4 regions of the Providencia alcalifaciens genome follow, and region 1 is predicted to be linked to each of the others. Evidence: predicted binding sites of a transcription regulator. Region 1 holds the regulator's gene; each other region holds the start of a gene.
The links. The regulator Fur, encoded in region 1, represses iron uptake genes when iron is present. The targets are predictions, from matches to a motif close to ATAATAATGAGAACNACTATCAA.

Region 1 (7,580 bases):
TTTATAAAAAAATTTTATAAAACAGCTAGAAACAGTCTCGATAAGTAAAATGTTACAGATGATTGTTAATGAATTTCGATAATTATTATGTGATTGAAATTAAATATTGCTTAAGTAAAGATAAAGGCCCGAAGGCCAATATCGTATTTAGATAATTATGCGTTAGCTCGTTTAGCTTTTTGCAGCTTTTCGTAAGCCGCTAAAAGTCCTTGATGAGCAGGTAATGCTTTGAGCTCTTCATCAATAGACCATAATCCGTAGAAGCTTGACTCACCCGCAATTGCTGCCGATGCAGCATCTACCGCCTCTTGCCCATACATACGAATAAATGCTTGATAATACTGAGCAGGTTTTCTCTCGTCTTCTTGGGAAAGCAGTAGCAGGGTATGTAAGCAGCGGTAGTAGTTCGCGCGTTCTGGCGTGAAGATGGAACTGTTGAAGTCTTGTGTCCATTCAACCCAAGCCAGTGCTTGTTCAAGATCCCCACCCGCTAAGGCTAACATTGATTTCAATTCGCCAATACGCAGGTTGCTCCAGCCATTATCTTTACCAACAGCCAGACCTAACAGTTCGCGAACACGAGTAAAGTCATCTAATCCATCGTCATCTAACTGTTCAATGAGAGCAAGATAATCTTCTTTTTCCCACTGGCTATCAGGGAGGGACATAATGGTGTCGCGTAGGTAAGCGCCCATCGCATTATTGGCAATGTGCAAATCTTCCACAGGATAGATATCTGACATACCTGGCACTAAAATACGACAGGCATATACGCCTAAATGGCTGTAATCTGCGATATAGACTTCTGCGTCAAGTTTGTTGAAGATAGCCATTAACGTTGCAAACTCTTCAGTCGTGGTGCCTTTAAAGCTCCAATCTGCAAATGGATAATCTGCATCGTCTTTAAACATATCCCAGCTAATTAAACCGCTCGAATCGATAAAGTGGGTTTCTAAGTTTGTGTGCTCACCGACTTCTTCATCGTCAAAGGTTGGGGCGTTAAATACGTCCAAATCTTTCAGTCCACGACCTTGCAGTAATTCAGTGACTGTACGCTCTAAGGCAACACCAAAATCAGGGTGCGCACCGAAAGAGGCAAAACAAGTCCCGTTCTGTGGGTTAAACAGCACAACACAGATGACTGGGAATTGGCCACCCAAAGAGGCGTCGTAACAGAAGATAGGGAAGCCTTCGTTTTCCAGCGTTTCAATAGCAGCAACGACACCAGGGTAGCGAGCCATCACTTCTGTAGGAATCGTTGGCAGACTGATACTTTCGGCAATGATTTTATTTTTTACAAAGCGCTCGAACACTTCGGATAATCCTTGTACACGAGCTTCGTTTGCTGTGTTTCCTGCAGACATCCCATTAGACACATACAAGTTACCGACGATATTCATTGGAATATAGACGGTGCTGTTATCAGATTGACGTGTAAATGGCAGGGCGCAAATACCGCGTTCTTCATTACCTGATTGCAGGTCAATCAGTTGGCTTCCCGCGAGTGCATTGTCGGGATCATAAAAAGCAATCAAGCGCTCATCCAGCAAACCGGTTGGCAGGCTATCATCTTCAGTTAACGGGAACCATTTTTCATTAGGATAATGAACGAAATCCCCCTCAGCAATGGATTTACCTAAATAGAAATCCGCGAAGAAATAGTTGGTGGATAAACGCTCAAAATATTCACCGAGCGCTGAGGCTAAAGCCGCTTTTTTACTTGCGCCTTTACCGTTGGTAAAGCACAGCGGGCACTCTTTGTCACGAATATGAACGGACCAAACATTTGGAACTGGATTCAGCCAAGAGGCTTCTTCGATATCGAACCCTAAATTTTTCAGTTTGGTTTGGAATGCATCAATGGAGTCTTCGAGTGCGGCATCTTTGCCGGGAATAAATGTTTGGCTCATTGTCAGTCACTTGTAAATGGCTTGTTTCAGATAGCCGCTATGATACGGACTTTTTGCCTAGTGCTCACGCTTTTTATGCTGAGCTCACGCTTTTTATTCAAGACAGAAAAACAGTGAAAAATTAAAATTTACTAAAATGGCAAAGTCGATCACAAAACTCTCAGATTAAATCCACATAATAACGTGAGTTTATTTTTAATATCATGCTCGTTAATTTTAGTTAAAGGAAAATAGGATGAAAAACCGAAATAAAGCGCTTTTAGCCACACTGGTTTCACTGTTTGCTGCATCCGCATTAGCACAACCGAATATTACGGTGTTGGCAACAGGCGGTACCATTGCGGGAGGTGGAGAATCAGCAACCGGTTCAAGCTACCAAGCTGGGAAAGTCGGAATTGACTCTTTACTTAATGCGGTACCAGAGACTAAAAAAATTGCTAACCTGAGTGGTGAGCAGCTGGTGAATATCGGTTCTCAAGATATGAATGACCAAGTTTGGTTAACTCTTGCTAAAAAAATCAATCAAGATTGTAATAAAACCGATGGCTTTGTTATCACTCATGGTACTGACACCATGGAGGAAACCGCCTTTTTCCTTGATTTAACCACTGCCTGTAAAAAGCCGATTGTGATGGTGGGGGCGATGCGTCCTTCCACTGCATTGGGCGCAGACGGTTCATTGAACTTATACAATGCCGTCGTATTAGCATCTGATAAATCAGCTGGAGAGCGCGGTGTGCTGATGGCGATGAATGACAAAGTGATCCAAGGTCGCAATGTGATGAAAATGAGCACAACAGAAGTTCAAGCCTTTGATGCCGTGAATGCGGGTGCAGAAGGCTATATTCATGATGGTAAAGTCACCTATTATCAAGCACCTCAGCCTCGTGGTGATAAACCTGTTTTTGATGTCAGCAAATTAGATAAATTACCGGAAGTGGGCATTGTGTATAACTATGCGAATGCATCTTCAGCACCAGTAAAAGCACTACGCGAAGAAGGCGTTAAAGGTATTGTAAGTGCTGGTGTTGGTAACGGGAATATGTATAAAACTATTTTTGATGCATTAGCCAATGCAGCGAAAGAGGATGTTGTCGTGGTGCGTTCTAGTCGTGTACCGACAGGCTATACAACGCGAAATGCGGAAGTGAATGATAATGAATATGGGTTTGTGGCATCTGAAAGATTGAACCCACAAAAATCTCGTGTATTACTGCAATTAGCATTAACACAAACGAAGGACCCGAAAAAAATCCAAGAGATGTTTGAGCAATACTAAGGCTTAATGGAAGGCGACAGCAATGTCGCCTTTATGATCTATTTTTATTACGTATAAAATATGCACTTTTAGTGATAAGCGAATTTATATAATCAAAATAACTCGACAATAAATGCCTATAAATAGGGTAATAAAGTTATTATCGAGCAATTCTATATCATCTGTTTAACAAATTTAATTACAAGGCACCGACTTCAGGTGTGTGTGGGTCTGAATTTTCTTGTTTGGTTTTTTCTTTAAATACCGTTACGTTTCCCGTCGATTTCGTAGCAGATTTAACCTCAGCATGGCCAGAAAATATTCCGCCTTTTTTAATGGATAGACTGGAATAGCGGATGGTGCCATAAATCTCACCATTGATATCAATGCTAATAGTTTCGGTGATACATTCACCTTCCACTTTACCGTTTACCCATAGCTCATTACTGGTAATATTGCCGGTAACATTACCATTTTGCATGATTTTGACGGTATTATTTTTGCCGGTAATGTTGCCAATCACAGTACCATAAATATGTACTTGTTCATTGGAGGTAATATTGCCTTCAAACACGACATCTTTGGCAATAATGGTATTGGTTTTTTCTTCGCTAGCCACTGCTGTAGATGTTTGCATTTTTTCCTCAGCAATTTTTTGAGTGATTTCTTCTTTATTGATAGTGGGAGTGGGCTCTGGTTTGTTTTGTTTTTTATTGAACATGCGACTAACCTTTTTGTAATTGAAGTATAGAACCAAACAAATGATTGAAGATATAAAGGCAACGGATGCCACGACGGTATATCTAAAAAACCACGCTATCAAAGTAAGAAACCAGAAGAAAAAACTTATATTCAAAAACAGATATGTTTTTTTCATCCTTTAATCTCTTACGCATAAATTTGATCATAAGTATAAATTAAAATAACGCATAGCAAATTAAAGAATAGAGGATAGTTTTAGTTTTATCTGAAGAAATAAAGCTATGTATTTTTTAAAAATAGTCGCTAATTTTCAGCTAAAGAGTAAAAATGGGGAAATGTTAAGAATATATAAATAAAAATACCCACTAATAAACATTAAGTGGGTATCATCAACACGAAATCACTGATTAATTAAGTTGCCTCATTTTTAGTGAGGCGACTTATGAATGCAATTATTTTGCTTCGTGGATGTTTTCATTTTCACGACAGTCACCTTCAGCACAGTGACCATATAGATATAAACTGTGGTTAGACAGCTTAATGCCGTGGCGTTTAGCGATATCATGCTGACGTTCTTCGATTGATTCGTCTGTAAATTCGATGACTTTGCCACAATCTAAACAGATTAAGTGGTCATGGTGATGCTGTTGAGTCAGTTCAAATACGGATTTTCCACCTTCGAAATTGTGACGAGTCACAATACCAGCATCATCAAATTGGTTTAATACGCGGTAGACAGTGGCTAACCCGATTTCTTCACCAATATCAATCAGCTTTTTGTAGAGATCTTCCGCACTGACGTGATGGCACTCAGGCTCCTGAAGTACTTCCAAAATCTTCAATCTTGGAAGAGTGACTTTGAGTCCTGCATTTTTCAATGCTTTATTATTGTCTGTCATGCGGGCTTGTCCTGTATTTTAAATCATAAATTTAACAATAATGAGACGTTTTTAACAAAAATCCAGTTGTCTTCTAAACTGATTTACAATTATAGGCATGGAAAATAAAAATAGAAACCATGCATTGTCTCATTATTTTGATTCGTTCTTAAAAGCGAGTCCATTAGATGGAAGGAATAACCCATCATATCGAATGGTCCCCGCTTTTAATTGACAATCTATGTCATTATTAGCCAAGGATTTCAGCCAGAGACATCTCTTCAGAGATTTGTTTAACCCAAGCGTCAACACGCTCTTCGGTCAGTTCTGGTTGACGATCTTCATCGATAGCAAGGCCGATAAAGTGATTATCGTCCGCCATACCTTTAGAAACTTCAAAGTGGTAGCCTTCAGTTGGCCAATGACCTACGATCACTGCACCACGAGGCTCAATGATGTCGCGGATAGTTCCCATCGCATCACAGAAATACTCTGCGTAGTCTTCTTGGTCTCCACAACCAAACAGTGCGACAAGTTTACCGTCAAAATCAATTTCTTCTAATGTTGGGAAAAAATCATCCCAATCACACTGAGCTTCACCGTAGTACCACGTAGGGATACCAAGAAGTAGGATGTCAAACGCTTCGATATCTTCTTTGCTGCATTTAGCAATATCGTGAACTTCTGCAACATCTTTGCCTAATCTTTCTTGGATCATTTTGGCAATATTTTCTGTGTTACCTGTGTCACTTCCGAAGAAAATGCCTATAACTGCCATAAAGTGATTAACCTCTTGTTTTTCTAGTAGAGAGTATAAATTACCAATTCTGCTAGAACTAAAAATAGAACGAAAATAGGTAAAATTTTGCGCCTTATTTTGGCGAAAAAAACAGTGTTAGTCTGTCAAATTTGTGTGATTTACCAGATACAGCTAGCGATCAATTACTTCACTAACCTGCTCAAGTTGAGCCATCAAAATTTCTTCAATTAGCTCACTTCGGCTTATGTTTTTCTCTTCAGCTAATTGGTTTAAGACCGCGACAGCGTCTTCATTTAATTTCAGCTCAACTCGACGTAGCCCTTTGACTTTGTCTCGTTTTAGCTGATTTCGCTTATTGATTCGTAATTGTTCATCCCGCGACAACGGGCTAGTTTTTGGTCGCCCAGGCCTGCGTTCTTCTGCGAACAAATCCAGTGTGGTGCGGTCAGTTTGTTCTTTTGCCATATCTACTATTGCTAACGGAAGGGGTGTGCCAGTAATTCAGCGGGCAATGATACCCTAGCTGAACCCCTAGTACCATAGGTGCATACCCCGCTAATTCATCTAATAGATTAAAAAAAAAGCACTTTTAAGAAAAAAGCATCACTCAAAGAGTAAGCGATGCTTTTTTATTCAGGTTAACGGGTCTGTTGCTGCCATAAATTGGCATAAAGACCTTTCAGTTTTAGAAGGTTCTGATGAGTTTCCGCTTCGGCGACTTCACCATTTCGTATTACGTAAATTTTATCGGCGCTCATAATGGTATTGAGGCGATGGGCAATGCTAATCACTGTTCTACCTTGTGTGATTAACGGCATATTTTTCATGATGGCGGATTCTGATTCGTAATCCAGTGCAGAGGTGGCCTCATCGAGAATTAAAATATCAGGTTCAGTAATCAAGGCTCGAGCAAGGGCAATACGCTGGCGTTGACCGCCAGAGAGATTTAATCCTTTTTCAGATAAATGATAATTAAAGTTTTCAGGCAGAGACATAATAAATTCATAGGCTCCCGCCAGTTTTGCAGCATGGATTAATTGTTGTTCGCTCGCTTGTGGGTAACTTAATCGGATATTTTCTGCAATTGTTCCGACAAAGAGTGTGCTTTCTTGAAGGACGACACTCATTCGGCGGCGTAACGCGACAGTATCTGTCACCGCTAAATCCATACCATCGACAATAACTTGCCCATGTTGAGGGATATATAGTCGTTGTAACAATTTAGTGAGGGTACTTTTCCCTGAACCAGATGGCCCTGTGATACCAATAAACTCTCCGGCTTTGATGGATAAAGTTAGGTTACTTAGCACCTCAGGGGTTTCAGGTTGATAACGAAAGCGGATATTTTGAAACTCAATTTCCCCTTGAATGGTGCTTGAGCTGGCAATGCCTTGGCGTTCATTTTCAATGGGTTTATCAAGAATGTCGCCAACGCGACGCAAAGAAATAATGGTATGTTGGAAGTCTTGCCAAATTTGAGCAAATCGTAGAACAGGTTGAGTAACATGGGCGCTTAGCATATTGAAAGCGACAAGTTCCCCTGGCGTGATATTTCCTTCCAAAACTTCATTAACACCAAGCCAAAGTAGAACAGCGGTAGTGACTTTACTGACTAACGTCATTAACTGTGTTGCCACCACACTACGCATGGAAACTTTGAAGCCTTGACTCAATTGTTGGCTGAGTAATTTTTGCCAACGTTGGAAAAAATATTTCTCTGTGGCGGTGGTTTTTACGGTTTCGATACCAGTTATTGATTCAGTTAAAAATGTGAGTCCGTTTTCATCGGCTTGGTAGGATTTTTCCGTCTGCTGGCGAATGATTGGACCTAAAATCATCCATAGAATAAAAAGATCCCCAATGAGCCTACCAGTGTCCAAGTCATTACCTTGCTGTAAGAAAATAATATTGCGATGAATAAGATCACAAAGATAAAATCAATAAACAGCATCAGTGTTGAGCCAGTCAAAAACTGGCGGATATGAGCTAATTCACGGACACGCGCAATGATTTTCCCTGTGGGTCTTAATTTAAAGTAATTAAGCGGCAGCGCCATTAAATGGCGATAAATT
Region 2 (7,580 bases), 1.0 Mb from region 1:
TGCGGGTTAGTGGCGTTCGAAGGTCATGACTGACCCCTGCCATTAATACTGTACGGTCATTTTCGAGGGATTTTATCCCTGCCGCCATATGGTTGAACGAGCGAATAGCCGCGCGAACCTCTGTGGCACCTTTCTCTTGCATCGGTGGCATAACATGCCCCTTACCGACCTCACCCGCGTGATATTCCAGCTCTAATAATGGCTTGTTTTGATAGCGAATATAGAGCCAAACCCCCGCAAAGATAGTGAGGAAGACCGTGAGTGTATAGCGGAAAACTTGAGAAAACTGATTTTGACCGATTTCGGTGAGTGGAACGCGCACCCAAATATCTGGTGCTAGGTAGGATGTTAACCACAATATCGGATACTCACGCCCAAGTTCCAGATGCACGCTGGCCTTGCCACCTAAGTATTCCGACATGTTTTCACTTAGAAAATCATACTCTTTTGCCCAGTTTAATCCCTCTTCCATCGCCGCTGAATGGGCGTAAAAGGTAATACCGAGCTCATTGTAGATTTTTTTACGTAATGCGGGAGAGACTCGCACTGAGGTTCCATCTTGTAGAACCATTTTCTCTGTCATCAATGTACGCACTTCATAGGCAAGCACTTTATTGAACTGCTGTAAGCTTGGCATCACAACAAAATTCAATACAACCATGTAGCTGGTCACAAGGCTTGCGAACAGGAGCGCGACAAACAAAAATAACGAGCGAGAAAATGTACTACGTCGTGAGAACCTCAGTCGCTTCATGCTTTGCTTCCATCTGGAACAAATACGTAACCTAAGCCCCAAACGGTTTGAATGTAACGTGGGTGCGCAGGATCTTCTTCAATCATACGGCGTAAGCGTGAGATTTGAACGTCGATAGAACGTTCCATCGCACTGTATTCACGACCTCGAGCCAAACTCATCAGCTTGTCACGAGATAATGGTTCGCGTGGATAAGAAACTAATACTTTCAACACCGCAAACTCACCACTGGTTAATGGCATATTTTCTTCGCCTTGGAACATTTCACGGGTTCCGAGGTTAAGTTTAAATTTACCAAAAGTGATGACGGCATCATCTTGCGATGGTGCACCTGGTAACTCATTCGCTTGGCGACGCAGCACCGCACGAATACGCGCTAACAGTTCACGAGGGTTAAACGGTTTAGGGATATAGTCATCCGCACCAATTTCTAAGCCCACAATACGGTCAACTTCTTCGCCTTTCGCGGTGACCATAATGATTGGAATTGGGTTGTTTTGACTACGTAAACGACGGCAAATGGATAAGCCATCTTCCCCAGGAAGCATTAAGTCCAATACGATTAAATGAATAGATTCCCGCGTTAGGATCCTGTCCATCTGTTCAGCATTCGCTGCACTTCTTACCTGAAAACCCTGCTCGGTGAGGTAACGTTCAAGCAGAGCACGTAAACGCATATCATCATCGACGACAAGAACTTTATAACTTTCCTGCATTTATAGCCCCCAAAGTGTGGAATTTTAGAATTATTCTGCTGATGAAAGTAACAAAAATAATATTCATGCCAGTAATTTACCATTAACACTAACTTTAATGAATCATTTTACTCGTTAACTGATTAATGGCTTATAGCTAATTTCTAGCACAACGTACGTGACTTTTCCGCCCGGCGTTGTGACGACCACTTCATCATCAACCTGCTTGCCAATTAATGCGCGAGCCACTGGTGAATCGATAGAAATCCACTGCTTAGCAGGATCAAATTCATCCGCCCCCACTAACCGGAAAATTCTGATATTTTCATTATCATCTTCAAGCTTAACCCATGCGCCAAAAAACACACGCCCCTCTTGTCGAGGGTCGGGTTCAACAATTCTAAGCTGATCCAACCTTTTGGATAAAAAACGAATACGGCGGTCTATTTCCCGTAGCCGTTTTTTACCGTAGATATATTCTGCGTTTTCGGAACGATCCCCCTGGGCTGCGGCTTCAGAGACGGACTGTGTCACTCGTGGGCGCTCTTCTCTCCAAAGATATTTAAGTTCTTTGTCTAAAGCGTCCCATCCTTCACGGGTAATTAAAAGGCTCTTATTCATCTCATTAAAGGTATATAAATCGGATAATTATAATATTTTATAAAATATAATCTGCGACTTGCCTACCACTAGGCAAAAATTCTGTCTGGCAATTCTGTCTACCAGCAAGTATAACTGTGCAGTCTATTTTCACTGTTCTTTGAGTAGGTATTTAAACACGACATGAATGAAACTCTAAGCCAAATTATTGCGGCCGAACTACAAGCCCAACCGAAACAGGTGTTTTCAGCCATTACATTATTGGATGAAGGCAATACCGTCCCATTTATCGCCCGCTACCGTAAAGAGGTTACGGGGGGATTGGATGACACTCAGCTGCGTCAGCTAGAGAGCCGTTTAGGGTATTTGAGAGAGTTAAACGACCGTAAGCAAACCATTCTAAAATCCATTGACGAACAAGGTAAGCTTACTCCAGAACTCGCTTCTGCCATCAATACAACGCTGAATAAAACCGAACTCGAAGACCTTTACCTCCCCTACAAACCAAAGCGCCGTACTCGTGGGCAAATTGCAATCGAAGCGGGCTTAGAACCCTTAGCTGATACGCTGTGGAACGATCCAAGCCAATCACCGGATACACTTGCACAACGCTATGTTGACGCGGATAAAGGTGTAGCCGATACCAAAGCTGCTTTAGATGGTGCTCGCTACATTTTAATGGAGCGTTTCGCCGAAGATGCTTCCTTATTAGCGAAAGTTCGCGACTATATTTGGAAGAATGCGCACATTGTTTCTGTTGTTGCTGATGGTAAACAGACTGAAGGCGTAAAATTTAGCGACTATTTTGATCACCATGAACCGGTTGCTCAAGTTCCTTCGCACCGCGCTTTGGCCATGTTTCGTGGTCGCAATGAAGGTATTTTGCAGTTATCCCTCAACTGTGACCCTCAGTTTGAAGAGCCGCCAAAAGAGAGCTATTGCGAAGAAATTATTACTCGCCATTTAGATGTGCGTTTAAACAATGCTCCCGCTGACCAATGGCGTAAAGCCGTCATCAGCTGGACTTGGCGAGTCAAAGTGTTACTGCACTTAGAAACCGAAATCATGAGCGCCCTGCGCGAGAAAGCGGAAGAAGAAGCGATTAACGTATTCGCCCGTAATCTCAGTGATTTATTGATGGCGGCTCCTGCGGGTATGCGTACCACTATGGGCCTCGACCCAGGTTTACGTACTGGAGTAAAAGTAGCGGTCGTTGATGCGACGGGTAAAGTAATGGCAACAGATACTATTTACCCACACACAGGTCAGGCAGCCAAAGCTGCCACTATCGTTGCCGCATTATGTCAAAAATACCACGTCGAGCTGGTCGCGATTGGTAATGGAACCGCATCACGAGAAACGGAGCGCTTCTTTGCTGAAGTGCAAAAACAGTTCCCAGCAGTCACAGCACAGAAAGTGATTGTCAGTGAAGCTGGTGCCTCTGTTTATTCTGCTTCTGAGCTGGCAGCATTAGAATTTCCTGACTTAGACGTCTCTTTGCGTGGTGCAGTTTCTATTGCTCGCCGCTTACAAGACCCGCTGGCTGAACTGGTGAAAATCGACCCGAAATCTATCGGTGTTGGCCAGTATCAACATGATGTCAGCCAAACTCAGCTAGCCCGTAAGTTAGATGCGGTCGTTGAAGATTGCGTAAACTCCGTCGGCGTAGACTTGAACACTGCCTCTGTTGCGCTACTCACCCGTGTTGCAGGGTTGAGCAAAATGATCGCGCAGAACGTTGTCGATTGGCGTGATTCGAATGGTCAATTCAATGACAGAAAACAGTTACTTAAAGTCGCTCGCTTAGGACCAAAAGCCTTTGAACAGTGCGCGGGTTTCTTGCGTATCACCAATGGGGATAACCCACTGGATGCCTCAACGGTTCACCCAGAAGCCTACCCAATTGTTGAAAAAATCCTTGAAGCCGTGCGCCAGCCACTCAAAGAAATTATGGGCAATTCACAGATATTGAACGGTTTGAGTCCGCGTGAATTTACCACCGAACAGTTTGGGGTTCCTACCGTCACAGACATCATCAAAGAGCTGGAAAAACCGGGTCGTGACCCACGCCCTGAGTTTAAAACGGCAACCTTTGCTGACGGTATTGAAACGATGAATGACTTAACGACCGGCATGATCTTAGAAGGTGCAGTGACTAACGTCACTAACTTCGGGGCATTTGTGGATATCGGTGTTCATCAAGATGGTTTGGTGCATATTTCTTCCCTTTCAAACAGCTACGTTGAAGATCCTCACAAAGTCGTCAAAACTGGCGACATTGTGAAAGTCAAAGTGCTGGATGTGGATATTGCTCGTAAGCGTATTGCGCTCACTATGCGTTTAGATGAACAAGCGGGTGAAGGTAGCAGCGCACCTCGCAGTGCGGCTCCAGCGCAAGATAGAAATACCCGCAAAGCCCCTGCTTCACGAGGGAATGCGCGAGGTAATTCATCATCTAACTCTGCGGCATCTAGCAACAGTGCGATGAGTGATGCACTGGCTGCTGCTTTTGGTAAAAAGCGCTAAGACATGATGCCCTTGCCGTTTCATCGGTAAGGGCATTTATTAAAATGCATTTAATCATCTCTCAGTATTTAATTTAAACATCTTCCATTTTTCTTATAAAAATAAATTAAATAACTAATTCAATTTATTATCCGCATATTGTCTTATTTAATTATATTAATTAACAATACTAACATCTGCATTTTAGTTTTAAAAAACTCCACCAACTAAATCCCTTTTTGATCCACATCATTTAATATTGCCCGAAAAAGAGGCTAAATATAACCATGGTAGATGATTATGATTCTCATTGTTAATTAGATTTAATTTTATCTGCCATCCTATTTCTTTTAAAGATAACCACTTTTATAATAATAATTATCAATATTATTCTTAATAACACTCTCTGTAATTTAACATCGTTATTTTCATGTTAAATCAACAGAATAAACCATGATTGGAAGGTACTATGTCCATACTTCCTCAATGCAGTTATAAAATACTTGGCTTTTCACCAGAGATAAGCCCGGCCTATCGCCAAAAACTGCTTTCCCTTGGTCTGCTTCCAGGCTCAGTGTTCAAAGTTGTGCGCGTAGCGCCGTTTGGTGATCCCGTGCAAATTGAAACTCATCGCGTCAGCTTAGTATTACGCAAAAAAGATTTAGCTCTCATTAACTTAGATGAAGCTCAAGCGAACTAATTATTTTTGGATTAATTCCAATAAAGATTTTCATTTTCACGACTGGCATACACTATGAAACCATTAACTATCGGCCTTATTGGCAACCCTAACGCAGGTAAAACAACCTTGTTTAACCAGTTAACAGGGTCACGTCAGCGCGTCGGTAACTGGGCAGGAGTGACCGTCGAACGTAAAGTTGGGCGCTTCCACACACCTGAACACAAGATTGAACTTGTTGATTTACCAGGTACTTATTCCCTTACGACTATCTCAGAGCAAACCTCCCTCGATGAGCAAATCGCCTGCTACTTTATTTTAAGTGGTGAAGCCGACATGTTGATCAACGTGGTGGATGCTTCAAACCTCGAGCGCAATTTATATCTGACATTGCAGCTTGTTGAGCTAGGTGTTCCCTGCATCGTCGCACTGAACATGTTGGATATTGCCAAAAGCCAACATATCGATATCGATGTTAAACAGCTCGAAAAGCAGCTCGGCTGCCCTGTTATTCCAATGGTCTCTACCCGAGCAACAGGCCTTGAACAGCTCAAGCAAGCGATTGATAGCCATCCTCAAAACAACCAACAAGCCCTAGTGCAATATCCGCCACAACTGTTACAAACCGTGGATATGCTTTCAGAACAAATTTCTGCTCAGCAATTTAGTCAGCAGCAGCGCCGTTGGTTAGCTCTCCAAATTTTAGAAGGCGATATTTATAGCCGCCAGCGGGCTGATATCTCTGAGCAAGTATTTGCTGAAACTCGCCTTAAACTCAAAGAGACCTTGCAAGAAGAACCTGAGTTGCTCATTGCAGATGCTCGCTATCAATCCATTGCCTCAATTTGTGACGCCGCGATTAATAACAGTGCCGCTGAGCCGAATAAACTCACTCAAGCGCTGGATAAATTTATCTTGAACCGCTGGCTTGGCGTGCCAATTTTCTTGTTCGTGATGTATCTAATGTTCGTCCTTGCTATCAATATCGGTGGTGCTTTACAACCGTTCTTTGAAGGGGCGTCTGAGGCTATCTTTATTCATGGTATTCAATGGATTGGCGCAACTGCAAACTTCCCTGATTGGTTGACCGTTTTCCTTGCTCAAGGTGTCGGTGGCGGTATCAATACTGTCCTACCGCTGGTGCCACAAATCGGTATGATGTACCTGTTTTTATCTATCTTGGAAGACTCTGGCTATATGGCTCGAGCGGCTTTCGTTATGGATAGACTCATGCAAGCGCTTGGTTTACCGGGTAAATCCTTTGTTCCTTTGATTGTTGGCTTCGGTTGTAACGTGCCTTCCATCATGGGCGCACGCACCTTAGATGCACCTCGTGAGCGCTTGATCACAGTGCTTATGGCACCGTTTATGTCCTGCGGTGCTCGCTTAGCTATCTTCGCAGTATTCGCAGCAGCGTTTTTTGGTAAAAATGGCGCAAGCGTCGTATTCTCTCTCTACATTCTCGGTATTGTCGTGGCAATCCTAACAGGCCTGCTACTGAAACATACCTTGATGCGTGGTGAAGCTTCTCCGTTTGTGATGGAACTGCCGGTCTACCATGTACCTCATGCAAAAACATTGCTCATCCAAACTTGGCAGCGTTTAAAAGGCTTCGTGATCCGTGCTGGTAAAGTGATTGTTGTCGCGAGTATTTTTATCGGCGCGCTAAACAGCTTTTCGTTCTCCGGCAAACCTGTGGACAACATCAATGACTCTGCGCTGGCCTCCGTCAGTAAAGTGATCACCCCAGTATTACAGCCTATCGGCGTGCACAATGATAACTGGCAAGCGACTGTCGGTTTGATCACGGGTGCGATGGCTAAAGAAGTGGTAGTTGGGACATTAAATACCCTGTACACCGCCGAGGCGATCACCAGCGAACCTTTCGATGCCGACTCTTTTGACCTGCTCGATGAGTTAGGCGCGGCAGTCACAGATACATGGGATAGCTTAAAACAGACATTCTCCATCAGTGCATTATCTAACCCAATCGAAGCGAGTATGGGTGATGCTGAGATGGCAACAGGTTCCATGGGTACCATGGCGGCGAAATTTGGTTCAGATATCGCAGCTTATAGTTACTTAATCTTTGTGCTGCTGTATGTGCCTTGTGTGTCAGTGATGGGAGCAATCGCCCGTGAAACCAACAAAAGCTGGATGACATTCTCTATTCTGTGGGGATTAAACGTTGCTTATAGCCTTGCAGCGCTGTTCTATCAAACAGCCACATTTAGCGAACATCCACAAAGCAGCTTGATCACTATTGGTGCTGTGCTGCTGTTTAATATTGCACTCATCACCTTCCTACGCCGTATGCGCAGTCGTGTGACGTTCAATATTAAATCCA
Region 3 (7,580 bases), 370 kb from region 1:
GCTAAGCCGACACCTTCGTTTGGTAAACAAGCAAAATCAAATGCACGATCTGGGTTACCCACGTTCATCATGATTTTGACGTTCAAGTCAGGCATGTTATCCACTTCGGAGCTATGAATTTCAAAATCTAATTTGCCATCATAAACGAAGCCTGTATCCCCTTCAGAACAAGAAATCGTGACTTCTTGGTCTTCTTTCAAGCGCTCAGTTGCATCTCCACAACCAACAACTGCTGGGATCCCAAGTTCACGCGCGATAATCGCCGCATGGCAAGTACGACCGCCACGATTTGTTACGATAGCAGCGGCTTTTTTCATGATAGGTTCCCAATCAGGATCCGTCATGTCCGTCACTAATACGTCACCCGGCTGAATTCTATCCATCTCACTCAAGTTATGGATAACTTTGACCGAACCTGCACCAATACGATGACCGATTGAACGACCTTCAACTAAGACCTGCCCTTGGCCTTTCAGTTGATAGCGTTCCATAACCTGCTGGTTAGAACGAACAGTTTCTGGACGTGCTTGAACAATATACAGACGACCATTATGGCCATCTTTTGCCCACTCAATATCCATTGGACGACCGTAGTGTTTTTCGATCTGTAAAGCTTGGCGAGCCAGCTCTTCCACTTCGTGATCAGCTAAAGAGAAACGATTGCGTAGTGCTTCTGGCACATCTTCAATCTTCACTTGTTTGCCGTGCTCTTTACTGTCGGCATAGACCATCTGCAATTTTTTAGAACCTAGTGTACGACGTACAATCGCAGGCTTATTATTTTGCAGGGTTGGTTTATGAACATAGAACTCATCTGGGTTTACCGCGCCCTGTACGACCATCTCACCAAGACCATAAGCGGAGGTAATAAAGACGACTTGGTCAAAACCAGACTCAGTATCGATAGTAAACATAACACCGGAAGAAGCGAGGTCAGAACGTACCATTCTTTGCACACCCGCAGATAACGCGACGCCACGATGGTCGTAGCCTTGGTGTACACGGTAAGAAATAGCACGGTCATTAAACAGCGATGCAAATACATGTTTAATGGCAACCAATACCGCATCAATCCCTTGAACGTTGAGGAATGTCTCTTGCTGCCCAGCAAATGAGGCATCAGGCATATCTTCAGCGGTTGCTGATGAGCGAACAGCGAATGACGCTTCTGCTTCACCTTCAGACAATTGAAGGAAAGCTTCACGAATATCCTGCTCTAATGCTTGCGTCAATGGAGTATCAATCACCCATTGGCGGATCTGAGCACCGGCTACCGCCAGTTGGTTCACATCATCAATATCCGTTTCATCTAGCAGGTTGTAAATACGCTGGTTTACACCGCTCTGCTCCAGAAAATCATTAAACGCCTGTGCGGTTGTCGCAAAACCGTTTGGTACGGATACACCAAGATCGGACAAGTTGGTGATCATTTCACCGAGGGAAGCGTTTTTGCCTCCAACACGGTCAACATCGTTCATCCCTAATTGGTTATACCAAAGTACATTACACGGAGTGAGGCCATTTGTGGACATTGAAAGCGATCCTTTTATAGCAATTTAGTGACAGACAACAAATCGTAAAAAATCTCGTTGGCGAAAATTCGCCTCGCGACTAGACTAGCACAGACGTTATGGGAAGATGGACTGGTGAATCGTTCCATCAATTAATAAAATTTTTTTGTTCTAAAAATTGTTCAAAATTTGTCTATACTTCCCCCAGAAATGATTTTTAAACGTTTATTCACTTACAATATTTTTCAAAACTCAGAAAAAATACGATAAAAAGAAGCCAGTTATGAGCGAATTAAATTCTATGAGTAAAAATGCCAGCCAAGTCCAACGTACCGTTTTTTTCATCTCTGATGGTACCGCAATCACCGCTGAAACGTTAGGGCACGCCGTCTTATCTCAATTCCCATTATCCTTTATTTCTTACACCTTGCCGTTCGTTACCACACAAGCTCGAGCGCTTGAAATTAAACAAAAAATCGACACAATCTATGCTGAAACAGATCTTCGACCTCTGGTGTTTTATTCAATAATTTCCCCGGAAGTGAAAGAAATCATCACTCAAAGCGCGGGTTTCTGTCAGGATATCGTACAAAGTTTGGTCGCTCCAATACAGCGAGAAGTCGGGTTAGAACCCGAGCCAAAACTTAATCGTACTCACGGGTTATCCATGCAAAATATGAATCAATATGATGCCCGTATTGCAGCAATTGAATATACCCTTGCTCACGATGATGGCATTTCATTACGTAACCTTGAGCAAGCGCAAGTGATCTTAATTGGTGTCTCTCGCTGCGGCAAAACACCAACAAGCTTATATTTAGCAATGCAATTTGGCATACAGGCCGCCAACTACCCATTCACTGCCGATGATATGGATAATTTGCAGCTGCCTGTCGCATTACGCCCCTATACCCATAAGCTTTTTGGTTTAACCATCAGCCCTGAACGCCTTGCAGCAATTCGTGAAGAGCGACGTGAAAATAGCCGTTACGCCTCACTTCGCCAGTGTCGTATTGAAATTGCTGAAGTAGAAGCCCTATTTAGACAGAATAAAATCAATTACTTAAATACTACCAACTACTCTGTTGAAGAAATTTCAGCGAAAGTAATTGATACGATGGGATTACAGCGTCGTATTTTTTAACAAAATAAAATATAAAAAATTATTCATTCAACCCAAGTTGGTGGTTTGAATTTGAGCCAGTTTCGTTTATTGTGACCTTAGTCACTAATACGGCTGTACGAAATGGCTCAGCCGAGTAAAAGTTTTGAGAAACAAAATGCATAAAACAGATGAGTTACGAACTCAGCGAGTGGACAGTTTAATTACACCACAAGCGCTCGCTGAGGAATTTCCGATATCCCAAATAATCGCCGACAACGTGACAGCGTCACGTAAGCGAATTGAAAAGATCTTATCCGGTGAAGACCCGCGTTTGCTGGTGATTGTAGGTCCTTGCTCTATTCATGACATTGATGCCGCAATTGAATACGCTAATAAGCTAAATACGTTACGTCAAAAATATCAAGACCGTTTAGAAATTGTCATGCGCACCTATTTTGAAAAACCGCGTACCGTTGTGGGCTGGAAAGGCTTAATTTCTGACCCGCTCCTTGATAATTCATGCCAAGTGAATACTGGTATCCGTTTAGCGCGCAAGCTTTTGATTGAAGTTAATCAATTAGGATTAGCAACCGCTACTGAATTCCTCGACATGGTAACGGGGCAATATATTGCGGACTTAATTAGCTGGGGAGCGATTGGTGCTCGTACCACTGAAAGCCAAATCCATCGTGAAATGGCATCGGCGCTCTCCTGCCCTGTTGGTTTTAAAAACGGTACAGACGGCAATATCAATATCGCTATTGATGCTATTCGTGCCGCCAAAGCGCAACATATGTTTTTATCGCCAGATAAGAACGGGCAGATGACAATCTACCAAACCAGTGGTAACCCTCATGGGCATATCATTATGCGTGGTGGCAAAAAGCCTAACTATGAAGCACAGTACATTTCACAAGCTTGTGAAAAATTAAATGAATTTGGTTTAGCTGAGCATTTAGTGGTGGACTTCAGCCATGGTAACTGCCAGAAAATTCATCGTCGCCAATTAGATGTGGCGCAGGATATTGCTCAACAAATTAAGCAAGGTTCCACAGCAATTAGTGGTGTGATGGCAGAAAGCTTCTTAAAAGAAGGTAATCAAAAAATCTGTGCAGACCAACCTCTTGTTTATGGTCAATCGATTACCGATCCATGTTTAGGTTGGGAAGATACCGAACAGTTGATTGAAATTCTGGCTGACGCTGTTAACTTCCGCTTTAAATAAGTCTCGCTGTCCACAACCAAAATAAGTGCTTTAGATTGTATTCTAATCTAAAGCGCTTATTTCCATTCTCTGAGCCAATAAATCACCATCAACGTATTCACAAATCAATATAATTGCCTGATTATTTTAAATAATTTGACATTATTCACCGAAAAATACTTGATACCGCCATTTTATTAACGATAATGATTCTCGTTTTTAACTATAAGCCACCCATGGATAATTTTTTTATTATCTTGGCTGCCAGAATCATATTACTCAGGAAAGGATTTCCTAATGGCGTTTACATTGAGATCAGCATCAACTTCAGGTGCTTCACACAGCAAAGTATTTTCTTTATCAACATTAACCGTCGCCCTTGCTATGACTGGGTTCAGTACTGCAAGTTTTGCCACCGACGATATCATTCACGTCACCACCACGCCATTGAGCCACGAAAAGTTTGCCGTGGCTGAACAATTTGAGGTGATTGACGCAACCGCACCAGAACAACAAACTGCATCATCCGCCCTCGATTTATTAAAGGGTCAGGCTGGTATTTTTGTGACAGGTGCAGGCAGTACCTATGGGCAGTCGGTGCAGATGCGAGGTTACGACTCCCGTGGTGTCAAAATTATGGTGGATAATGTAGTTCAGGATTTTAACTCTGGCCTATTTGATGCCACACTGATTGACCCCTCACTGATCAGCAAAGCCTATGTACATAAAGGCGCATCCTCTGTACAACACGGCAGCGGCGCGCTTGCCGGTGTTATTTCCCTTAAAACCCTCAGCGCTTCAGAAGTGTTAGCTCCCGGACAAAATATCGGAGGCCGTTTATTCAGTGGTATCAACCGCAATGATCATGGTTATTATGCGGGGGGAACATTACTTGGACGCAGTGATTCTGTTGATGCCCTACTCAGCTATAGTCAACGCAAAAAATATTTAATGGCATCAATTGATTCAGCACCTTTTGATAACCAAGAAAAAATTCATAACTGGATGTTTAAAACCACTTGGATGGCAAACCCTGCTTATCACATTGGTTTGCAGCTTCGAGAATATCGTAATGATGGCTTGAGTCTAAAACAGCCTGCGCAGATTGTAACTAAATTCAAGAATGACCCTACAGAGCGTAATATTCATCAACGCGATATCTTAATTAATCAAGTGTTTAAGCCTGAAAATAGGCTTCAATGGGAAGGCGAGTGGGGTATTTATTATACTGATCTCAGCCTAAGCCAATTAGATTTAGTTAAAGCTGCAAAAAAACCAACGGAGTATGGTGCCGAAAGCCGTAATCAATATACTTATGGTTCTAAGTTTTCAAACCACTTTGCTTTACCAGTATCAAGCTGGGCATACAGCAATATTCAAAGCGGCATTGAACACTATCAACAAGAACAAAAACCTAACCAATATGCCATTAGTTATCCACCCACAGAATTATCAAATACGTCAGGCTGGCTAAATAGTGACCTTACTCTAACTCATGTACCTGTAACGCTTTCAGCGGGAACGCGTTTTACACAGTATCATGTTAATCGTGATGACTTTGCTAAAAGTAAGCACACCAATTGGTCTTCACGTTTTGCCATTAGTGCAACCCCAACACATTGGTTAAGTCTTCATTCCTCTTATGCTGAAGGCTATCGCACGCCACGTATGGCCGAGCTATATAATAACTCCATGCATTTTGAAACACCGATATATGGTAACTCCATTTTTAGACCATCTCCTGATTTGAAACCAGAAACCAATAAAACACTGGAAGCTGGGTTAAAACTGAGTTTCGATGATTTCGTCGTTAATGGCGATACCCTACAGCTTGGCACAACGTACTTTAACACCAAGGCGCAAAATTATATTGCCATGGAGAGTAAGTATAAAAGAGTTATTGGGCGAGACATGTATTATCAATGGTTCCCTAGAGAGGTTTACTATATTAATGTGCCATCAGCAACAATAACGGGGTTTGATAGCTTTATTCATTACCAATCACCATGGTTTGATTTAAGCCTTAATCATAACTTTACGACAGGTAAAGAGGATTTAGAAAATCATACCCTCTCTTCTATTCGACCTGAATCAATGATGATTAAATTCAATGCACCAGTGGCTAATACAGGAGTCAATGTGGGTTGGACTGGAGAGTTTGCCGCAAGAACGAAAATTACGGGAGATAGTACCTATAAACTGCCTGATAGAAAAAACTCTAACGATCTAGATCGCTACCGCCGTGAGATTTTCCAGCAGGCTGGTTATGGCATTCATGATTTCTATATCAACTATAAAGCCGACCAATTTGTCAAAGGGCTAAATACCACCCTAACCCTTAAGAACGCGTTTGATAGAGACTATGTCTCTTCTATGGGTGTACCGCAAGAAGGTCGTAATTTTTATTGGAATGTGAATTATCAGTGGTAATTAACGAATAACAAAATGCTAAAACGAGGTTCATTTATCTCAATCTTAGGATTTTATGGATAAATGAACCTTTTACTGCACAACAACATCACTTAAAAAACAATTCACTTCGGAATTTCCTGTTAATTGTTATATTCCACTTCATCAGATTGCTCATTATTCAGCCAAATAAAAACTCAATAGTTTACTTGGTTAATAAAATCGAACAGTATCCACAATAAATTTGAACAAGATTATATCCACCTTGAATTTACATATTTTACGTTAGATTAATTAACTTAACCTATTGTATTATAATGAATTTTAACATTCATTTGTGTATGTTTAGTTTTTCGCATTTCAATAGAAACTATCGTAACAATAGTTATTCTCATTCAAAAACCGCACGATTGGCCTATCGATATATCGGAAAAAAAGGAAGAATAGACCATAATTTCATGAGTTATTATTAGTTATTAATGAACAATAGCCTACTAGAGTAGGAGGTAGATATGTCAGAAAGTGTAGTCAACGAAATCATTAGATGGCTTGAAAGCCAATTACAACGCAATGAAGGCATCAAAATCGATACTATCGCGGATAAAAGCGGGTACTCGAAATGGCATTTACAGCGTGTATTTAAAGAGCTTAAGGGCTGCACGCTAGGCGAATATGTTCGTAAACGTCGCCTATTAGAAGCCGCTAAATCATTACGCGAAGGCAACTTACCTATTCTCGATATCGCGTTGCAATATGGTTTTAGCTCTCAAGCAACATTTACGCGTATTTTTAAAAAACACTTTGATACTACCCCGGCTAAATTCCGTCAGGCCGGTGAGTTACCAGAATGCAAAACCTTTATGACTTGCAATTGCCATCATTAAGCGCGCATTAGATTTTCGTTACACCCTCAAACACCCATTCCAACGAAATCTATTTTTTGAGCCGATAAATAATCGGCTCTTTTTTTATTTCAGTTCGTTAACGAGCCAATTCTCTAAATCTGCACATTGCTCAGTCAATTCCGGCCACAACACGGTCATTTTTGCCATTAACTGACGGACAGTTTCCGTTTGATAAGCTTGCCCCACTAGTTGCTGACTTAACCATTCCAATGGCGATGGTTCTAGACTGTCGGTGAAAAATTGGCAGCGCGTGATCACACCTTTTTCAATATCAAAATGAAATTCAATCCCGCCCCACGGGAAGCGGGTATCCGCCATATGACTAAAAGCCGGCGCTTGCCCAAAGTTCCATTCCCAGCTACTTTGCTTCGCGAATGTTTCTGCAAAATTGGGTAAATCAGGGAGTTTTTCCGGCGAGATATATTCTGGCTCCACTGTTTCACCGT
Region 4 (7,580 bases), 450 kb from region 1:
TTTTTTAACTATAACCACAAAACATTTTTAGTTGGATTTATGAGTGTTAACAATCCAGCGAAATCAATTACTTATTGCTAAGGAACAGCCCATAATTGCTTCGCAATGGCTGGAAATGTGGCGTGTCAAAATCAATTCCATTCAGGGGTCAATATGTTTGGACTAACTGCGCTGGAGCTTGCCCGTATTCAATTCGCGTTTACGGTATCGTTCCATATTATCTTTCCTGCTATCACCATCGGGCTTGCCAGTTTTTTGGCCGTTCTCGAAGGTTTATGGCTAAAAACCCGCGATACTGACTATATAAAACTGTTCCATTTTTGGTCAAAAGTATTTGCTGTCAATTTCGGTATGGGTGTCGTTTCTGGATTGGTGATGGCATACCAATTTGGGACTAACTGGAGTTTCTTCTCGGATTTTGCTGGTAGCATCACCGGCCCACTCTTAACCTATGAAGTGCTCACCGCTTTCTTCTTAGAAGCAGGGTTCCTCGGTGTCATGCTATTTGGTATGAACCGTGTGGGCGAAAAACTTCACTACTTTGCGACGTGTATGGTTGCACTCGGCACCATCATTTCAACCTTCTGGATCCTTGCATCCAATAGTTTTATGCAAACACCTCAAGGTTTTGAAATTATCGATGGGCGAATTGTCCCTGTCGATTGGTTAGCGGTGATCTTTAACCCATCATTCCCATACCGCTTACTCCACATGACCACTGCGGCATTCTTAGCAGCAGCCTTTTTTATTGGTGCATCCGGTGCATGGCATTTACTCAAAGGCAATAAATCCTCCGCCATGAAGAAAATGTTCTCCATGTCTTTGTGGTTGATCCTGATTTTAGCACCAGTTCAAGCTTTCATTGGCGATGCTCACGGGTTAAACACCCTAAAATATCAGCCGGTTAAAGTCGCGGCAATGGAAGGTCACTGGGAAAATAAACCCGGCGAAGCCACCCCGCTGATCCTCTTCGGTATCCCGAATATGAAAAAAGAAAAAACCGAATATGCCATTGAAATTCCTTACATGGCGAGCCTGATTTTGACGCACAGCACCACCAAACAGGTTCCAGCCCTTAAAGAGTTTCCACCAGAAGATAGACCCAATGTGTTTATGGTGTTCTGGTCATTCCGTGTGATGGTGGGCCTAGGCATGTTGATGATTGCTGCTGGTGTTTGGGGGTTATGGCTTCGTTCACGTAAAAGGCTGTATGAATCCAAATTATTCCTGCGTTTTATGTTCGTCATGGCACCATCAGGCTTAGTCGCCATCTTAGCTGGTTGGTTTACCACAGAAATCGGGCGTCAGCCTTGGGTTGTCTACGGTTTACAGCGTACCGCAGATGCCGTGAGCGCCCATGGTGAAATGCACATGAGCGTGAGCTTACTAGCCTTCTTTGTGGTGTACGGCGGCGTATTTGGGATCGGCTACATGTACATGATGAAATTAATTCGTAAAGGTATCTCCGAGGAGGCAACTCATGGGCATTGATTTACCACTAATTTGGTTTGTCATCATCGTTTTCAGTATGTTGATGTATATCGTGATGGACGGTTTTGACTTAGGTATTGGTATTTTGTACCCAACCCTAAAAGAGAGCCAAGACCGAGATTTGATGATGAACAGTGTGGCACCTGTTTGGGATGGTAACGAAACGTGGCTAGTGCTAGGTGGTGCCGCGCTATTTGGGGCATTTCCGCTAGCCTATGCCATTGTTTTAGATGCGCTATCTATCCCACTGACCTTTATGTTGCTAGCACTGATTTTTCGTGGGGTCGCCTTTGAGTTTCGCTTCCGCGCCGATGAATCTCATCGCCGCCGCTGGGATCACGCCTTTATTTGGGGCTCAATCCTTACCACATTCTCTCAGGGGATTGTGATTGGTGCGTTTATTCAAGGCTTCCACGTTGAAAACCGCATGTATATGGGCGGCTATTTTGACTGGTTTGCACCTTTCCCTTTGTTCTGTGGATTCGGTTTAGTCATCGCTTACGCCTTACTAGCATGTGGCTGGTTAATCATGAAAACGGAGGGACACCTGCGCAAAACCATGTATCGCGTGTTAACCCCATTAACACTGGCCATGTTAGCGGTGATAGGCGTGATAAGCGTGTGGACACCAATGTTAAATGACGCGGTTTATGTGCGCTGGTTTAGCTTACCGAACCTGTTTTTCTTCCTACCTGTTCCTTTATTAGTACTCGGCTGTGTGTGGATCATTTTTAAAAGTGCCAAACGTCAACGTTACGATAGCGTGCCATTTCTCGCTGCACTAATGCTGATTTTCTTAGGATTTACAGGATTAGGTATCAGCGTTTGGCCTAGTTTAATTCCGCCAGCAATTACCTTCCGCGATGCGGCAGGCCCTTCAGAAAGTTTAGGCTTTATGTTGGTTGGCGCTCTGTTCATCATCCCTGTTATTTTGGTTTATACCTATTGGAGTTACTATGTCTTCAGAGGGAAAATTACCCCAGATCAAGGCTATCACTGATACAACTATCCGCTCACCTTGGTGGAAGAAACTCGGTTGGATGGCAGCAATTTGGTTAGGAAGCGTATTGGCACTATTCGCATTCTCTTCCTTATTTAGATTGTTGATGACCGCCGCCGGCATGAAAGTGAAGTAAGCCCTTTGCCGCAGCGTTAACATGCTGCGGCATATTTATAATTAGACGCTCAATAATCCTGCATCTTTTGAATAGTTTTCCCATAAACATTCATGATATGATAATGATAATAATTAACATATAATAATATTATCATTAAGAAAGGAGACGGTTAGTGGCTAGTGAACAGACTGTTGAAAAAAATATCTACCGCCCAGCGCCCCCACAGCTTATTCAAGTTAAATCCATTGTCGATATCAGCCCTTCTATTCGCAGCATCACATTTACGGGTGAAAAATTAGCCAATTACCCAACGGAGTGTGAAGGTGGTCATCTCAAAATTTTTATTGCCCCTGACCATCAAAGCCAACCCGCGCTTCCTTTCCTCACTGAAAAAGGACGTAGCTGGCCAGAAGATAAGCCGCGCCCTTTTGTGCGCACTTACACCGTTCGCGCTATTCGCCCTGAACTCAATGAAATCGATATTGAATTTGCCATGCACGAAGGGGTAACAGGCCCTGCTTATCTGTTTGCTCGTGATGCAAAACCAGGTTATTGGCTGGGGATCACAAACCCAGGTGGGCCTGATCCACTACTGCCTATCCGCGCACATTACTTTATGGCAGGTGATTCAAGTTCTTTACCTGCGATTGCGGCGTTACTGGAAAAAATGCCTGCTACAGCAGTGGGACGCGTCGTTTTACGCCTTGACCACCAAGTGGATATTCGCGATTTAGCCAAGCCAGCGGGCATCGAGATTGATTGGACTTGTGGAGATATTAGCCAAACCACCAATCTGATTAATACATTCAAATCGTGGGATATTCCAGAGTCCGACGTGGGCTTTTGGATTGCAGGTGAAGATCAAATCATCCGTGAATTACGCCGTTTTATTCGACGTGAAAAAGGTTTTGGTCGCGATGATATCTACGCAATTCCTTACTGGCGATATGGATATGATGAGGAAGGTTATCATCATGAACGTCATGCCGTCATGGACAACCCCGACGACTAACTAAAAAACTGCCCCTAAACTGGGGCAGTTTCATGCATTAATTAGCCTGTGTAGTGAGTTAAACTCATTATATTAGTCATTGTAAGCCAGCAGTGCCTTGTGACACAGCTGGGATCTCACACAATCATCAATTGTGAAATTAACCATTGAGACCATTTCATCGCTACTAAAACGCTGTAATGCATCCCCCAAACCTGACTGAACGCCGCTTGATAAATCACATTGGGTCACGTCACCGTTCACAATTACCGTTACATTTTCACCCAAACGGGTTAAAAACATCTTCATTTGAGTGACCGTGACGTTCTGTGCTTCATCGAGGATCACAATGGCATTTTCGAATGTACGACCACGCATATAAGCAAACGGCGCTATTTCGACTTTAGCAATCTCAGGGCGTAAACAATACTGCAGGAACGAAGCGCCTAATCGCTTCATTAATACGTCATAAACAGGGCGGAAATAAGGTGCGAACTTTTCAGACATATCTCCCGGTAAGAAACCAAGATCTTCCTCCGCTTGTAACACGGGTCTCGTGACAATGATTTTACTAATTTCCTTGTTAATCAAGGCATCCGCGGCTAATGCAGTACTGATATAGGTTTTACCGCATCCTGCCTCACCGTTAGCGAAAATCAACTGCTTGTGCTTGATGGAATTAATATAGAGCTTCTGGGTTTCATTACGTGGTGTTATCGGAGTTTCATCGCGACGTTCTTTCGCCATGCCTATCGGCTCTATGCCTGTATATTCGGCGAAGGAGGTAACGTTGTTCATATCCCTCCCTGAACGGTCTTTGCGTGATGTACGTTTCATTTCACGACGTGCTTTTGTTGCAGCTTTCTGTCTACTCATAGTATTAACCCTTCCAGGTATCGATGATGTCAATTCAGATGACGAACTATTCAAAACAGAGAGGAGCTCCCTTCAAGCTCTTGTGTTGCCTAGGTTGATAATTCAGGTATAAAAAAACCGGTTAGCAATCTCATCATGTCAGTTCCATGATGGGGTGGTAACCGGTTTCGCATATTGATTAACAAACACCTAGTTCTCATTCGTTTCTCCTATACAGGCGATACTCGTAAACTAAAGAATCTGCGTGACAATATTATGACAATATAAAAAATACTCGAACTCACCACAAAATATTGCATTGACCCGAATATCATCAACCTACAACGTTTCCATAGAATAAATATAGCGCGAGTTTTTTTTGAATGACAACTTTAAATTAACAAAAAATGTGTAAATTCACGCATCCATCAGATAATCTGTGAAAAATTGCATATAGAAAAACTGTAATAACTCGCTAAATTGACTGAATTATTACAGTTCGATTCTATTAACGAGGCTTACAGTTACCCGCTAGTTGATAACCTTTTGCCTGTGCGTCCGCTTCATTAGCAAAGAATTCCGCATTTTTATCCGACAAGGTTTTAAACCCAGAGCAGTGGGATAAATGATATTTTTTTGAATTACGGTTACCTTTTACCTGCGTCTCACCTTCCTTCTTGTTTGGGATAGACTGAGGTACTGGCTGAGGGACTATTTCGCTGGGCTTATCACTCATATTTAAGCCATCGCCGCTATTTTTGTGCCCTAAACTCCATGTTCTTTCACCCGTCACAAATGGGTTATGATGCCCCATCAATTTAGCAATGCGCTGGTCACGTTTTTGTTCCCATTCATCTACAGGATACTGTTTATCCCACGCCATAAATAACTGCTGCTGTTGGCGTGACATGGATAAATTATAGCGGTCATGCATATAGAAATAGACTCGAGCGACCTGCCCTTTCACTTCGTCGCGCGGTTCAAAGATTTTTTGTTTAAAATCAATGCGGCTACGACATGCACCGTAAGAATAAGGCGCATTAGCAGGTAACTGACCATAGCTCCAATTACTGCGGTCACCGTTCACTTCCCCAATTGAAGGTGCGAGGTTATGCAGATCTGCCTCCATTCGAGAAAACACAGGGTCAGTTGAGACGCAATTTTTACGACCACCACTCTGCCAGCACTGTCTTTGATGACCAAATACCCAAGCAGGAACAATATGCTCCCACTCAATTCGCTCTGCACGACTCTGTTGCTTGCGCACTTGGTAGCCGCAGGAGGCTAAATCAACTTGTCCACCACTTTTACCTGTCCATTCCCACTCACAGCCACAATATAGCGTTCCTTGTCCTTGATGATTTTGATCTCCATAAACGAGGCTTTTACTGGACGTCTTCGCTTCAGTGAAATTGTTCGGTGCAGCATAAACGGAAGAGATAGATAACGAGGAAAAACATACTAACGCAATGATCATGCGCGAAAAATAAAAAATCTGTTTCAAAATAACACCATTGATAGGAAAAAAAGCAATTTATTAAATACAACACGTAAGTTATTCATGCAAAAATTGCCGAATGCGCTATGTATACTCGCTAGTTGGATGAAATATAAGTCTTTTTGATATCAATTGATACTCAATTTTATAACATAAAAGGCAATATCGGAATTTGTGCAATAATATACAAAAAATAGATAACAAGCTTTGTTAACAAAAAACGTTAATCACTATCAATTAACGCTTTTGCTATTCCGTGGTTTATTACTTAATGGGTTCTAGCAATAAAACATTATTGAGTATCAAACACTTGGCTTTTTGCGATATAGCCACAATCCCGGTAACGAAATGCCGATAGAGAGCGCACCGACAATAAAAGATGCCCTTAAAAAATAAGTAACTAGAGTTTCCATTAACTCTGGGGTATAGCCATATTGGGAAATTTTCACCACAGAAATCATTGCGATATAGGCGCTGATCCCCGGAAACATAGGAATAACCGCTGCAACGGTAAAAACTTTCGGATGCGCCAGCCACCAGCGCGACCACTGGATCCCAATCATGCCAATTAAAATCGCGGCAAGAAAACTCGCCCATTCAATTTGCAACCCCAGTAACATTAAAATCATTCGGGAACCATAGCCAATGGCACCTAATAATCCACAATATTTCAATGCCCTCACTGGCACATTAAATACCATTGCAAAACCGACAGCAGGGACAGCCGCTAAGACCATTTTCTCAATTAGCTCAATGAAAAACATTAGGCCCACTCCCTCAGATTCCAAATGATCATCGCCAATACCACGCCGATACAGGTTGCCAGCGTTAATAAACTGGCCATCATCCATCGAGCAATCCCTGTATTCACATGGCCTTTGAACATATCCGCCACCGCATTAATTAATGGAAATCCGGGGACTAACAACAACACGCTTGCTGCCATGGCAATGGTTTCAGTTACATTTAAATAGGGTACTTTGAGTAATAAACCCGAAACTGACGTCGCGACAAATGCTGTAATACAGAAGTTAATCAATGGATTAATCTGGTGAGATGTTAGCACTTGCCGGATATACATCGCGCAACCACTTGCCATAAAGGTGATCAACGCACTTTCCCAACCACCACCGTTAAGGGAACTGAAGCAAGCACAAGAAAGCGCCACCATCACCACCATTAGCCAGCGGGGATAACGTAATGGTTTGATACCCGCTAATTTTTTTTGTAATTGTTTACGGTCAAGTAAGTGGTGTTCAACGAGGATCACTGCATGCTGAACTTCAGTCACTACATGCATATTAATGCCACGGTCAATAATCCGCCGAGTCGATGTTAAACAGCGCCCATCGATGATTGTGGTTAATACGAGTGAGTTAGATGAAATCGCACTATCTACCTGACTAGCGCCCAAAGCGATGCCTAAACGCGTTGTTAACTGCTCAACCAGCATACTCTCAGCCCCATGCTGTAATAGCAGCAAACCGCATTCAATACACAGTTTTGTAATTTCTCTCTGTATATCAACAACCTTTTCTTCTCCCTGCATTTTTTCATCAGCTATGCAATCCTTCATTCTCTCCCCCAAGGATTTGACAAAAATTCAGATATTGATTTAAACATGATA

Region 2: a site for Fur is predicted at 4,923-4,945, ahead of feoA (ferrous iron transporter A). Genes of this name have one in related genera too.
Region 3: a site for Fur is predicted at 4,021-4,043, ahead of LDO73_RS07620 (TonB-dependent receptor domain-containing protein). Genes of this name have one in related genera too.
Region 4: a site for Fur is predicted at 2,725-2,747, ahead of LDO73_RS08065 (siderophore-interacting protein). Genes of this name have one in related genera too.

Annotation. Positions count from the first base shown of each region.
Region 1 covers NZ_OU659204.1:1,289,949-1,297,528, forward strand. Annotated here, with positions in the region: gene ycaO (30S ribosomal protein S12 methylthiotransferase accessory factor YcaO) at 156-1,910, opposite strand; gene ansB (L-asparaginase 2) at 2,146-3,189, shown strand; gene LDO73_RS05745 (bactofilin family protein) at 3,368-3,889, opposite strand; gene fur (ferric iron uptake transcriptional regulator) at 4,323-4,769, opposite strand; gene fldA (flavodoxin FldA) at 4,999-5,526, opposite strand; gene ybfE (LexA regulated protein) at 5,680-5,973, opposite strand; partial or broken gene LDO73_RS05765 (type I secretion system permease/ATPase) at 6,147-7,580, opposite strand, start outside.
Region 2 covers NZ_OU659204.1:259,962-267,541, reverse strand. Annotated here, with positions in the region: gene envZ (two-component system sensor histidine kinase EnvZ) at 1-754, opposite strand, end outside; gene ompR (two-component system response regulator OmpR) at 751-1,470, opposite strand; gene greB (transcription elongation factor GreB) at 1,585-2,070, opposite strand; gene LDO73_RS01145 (Tex family protein) at 2,233-4,575, shown strand; gene feoA (ferrous iron transporter A) at 5,024-5,254, shown strand; gene feoB (Fe(2+) transporter permease subunit FeoB) at 5,309-7,580, shown strand, end outside.
Region 3 covers NZ_OU659204.1:1,661,206-1,668,785, reverse strand. Annotated here, with positions in the region: gene ppsA (phosphoenolpyruvate synthase) at 1-1,532, opposite strand, end outside; gene ppsR (posphoenolpyruvate synthetase regulatory kinase/phosphorylase PpsR) at 1,813-2,655, shown strand; gene LDO73_RS07625 (3-deoxy-7-phosphoheptulonate synthase) at 2,792-3,841, shown strand; gene LDO73_RS07620 (TonB-dependent receptor domain-containing protein) at 4,118-6,250, shown strand; gene LDO73_RS07615 (helix-turn-helix domain-containing protein) at 6,742-7,113, shown strand; gene LDO73_RS07610 (lipoate--protein ligase A) at 7,198-7,580, opposite strand, start outside.
Region 4 covers NZ_OU659204.1:1,739,646-1,747,225, reverse strand. Annotated here, with positions in the region: gene LDO73_RS08080 (cytochrome ubiquinol oxidase subunit I) at 154-1,491, shown strand; gene cydB (cytochrome d ubiquinol oxidase subunit II) at 1,481-2,491, shown strand; gene LDO73_RS08070 (DUF2474 domain-containing protein) at 2,448-2,627, shown strand; gene LDO73_RS08065 (siderophore-interacting protein) at 2,782-3,621, shown strand; gene phoH (phosphate starvation-inducible protein PhoH) at 3,694-4,476, opposite strand; gene LDO73_RS08055 (endonuclease) at 4,964-5,932, opposite strand; gene LDO73_RS08050 (threonine/serine exporter) at 6,256-6,717, opposite strand; gene LDO73_RS08045 (threonine/serine ThrE exporter family protein) at 6,717-7,529, opposite strand.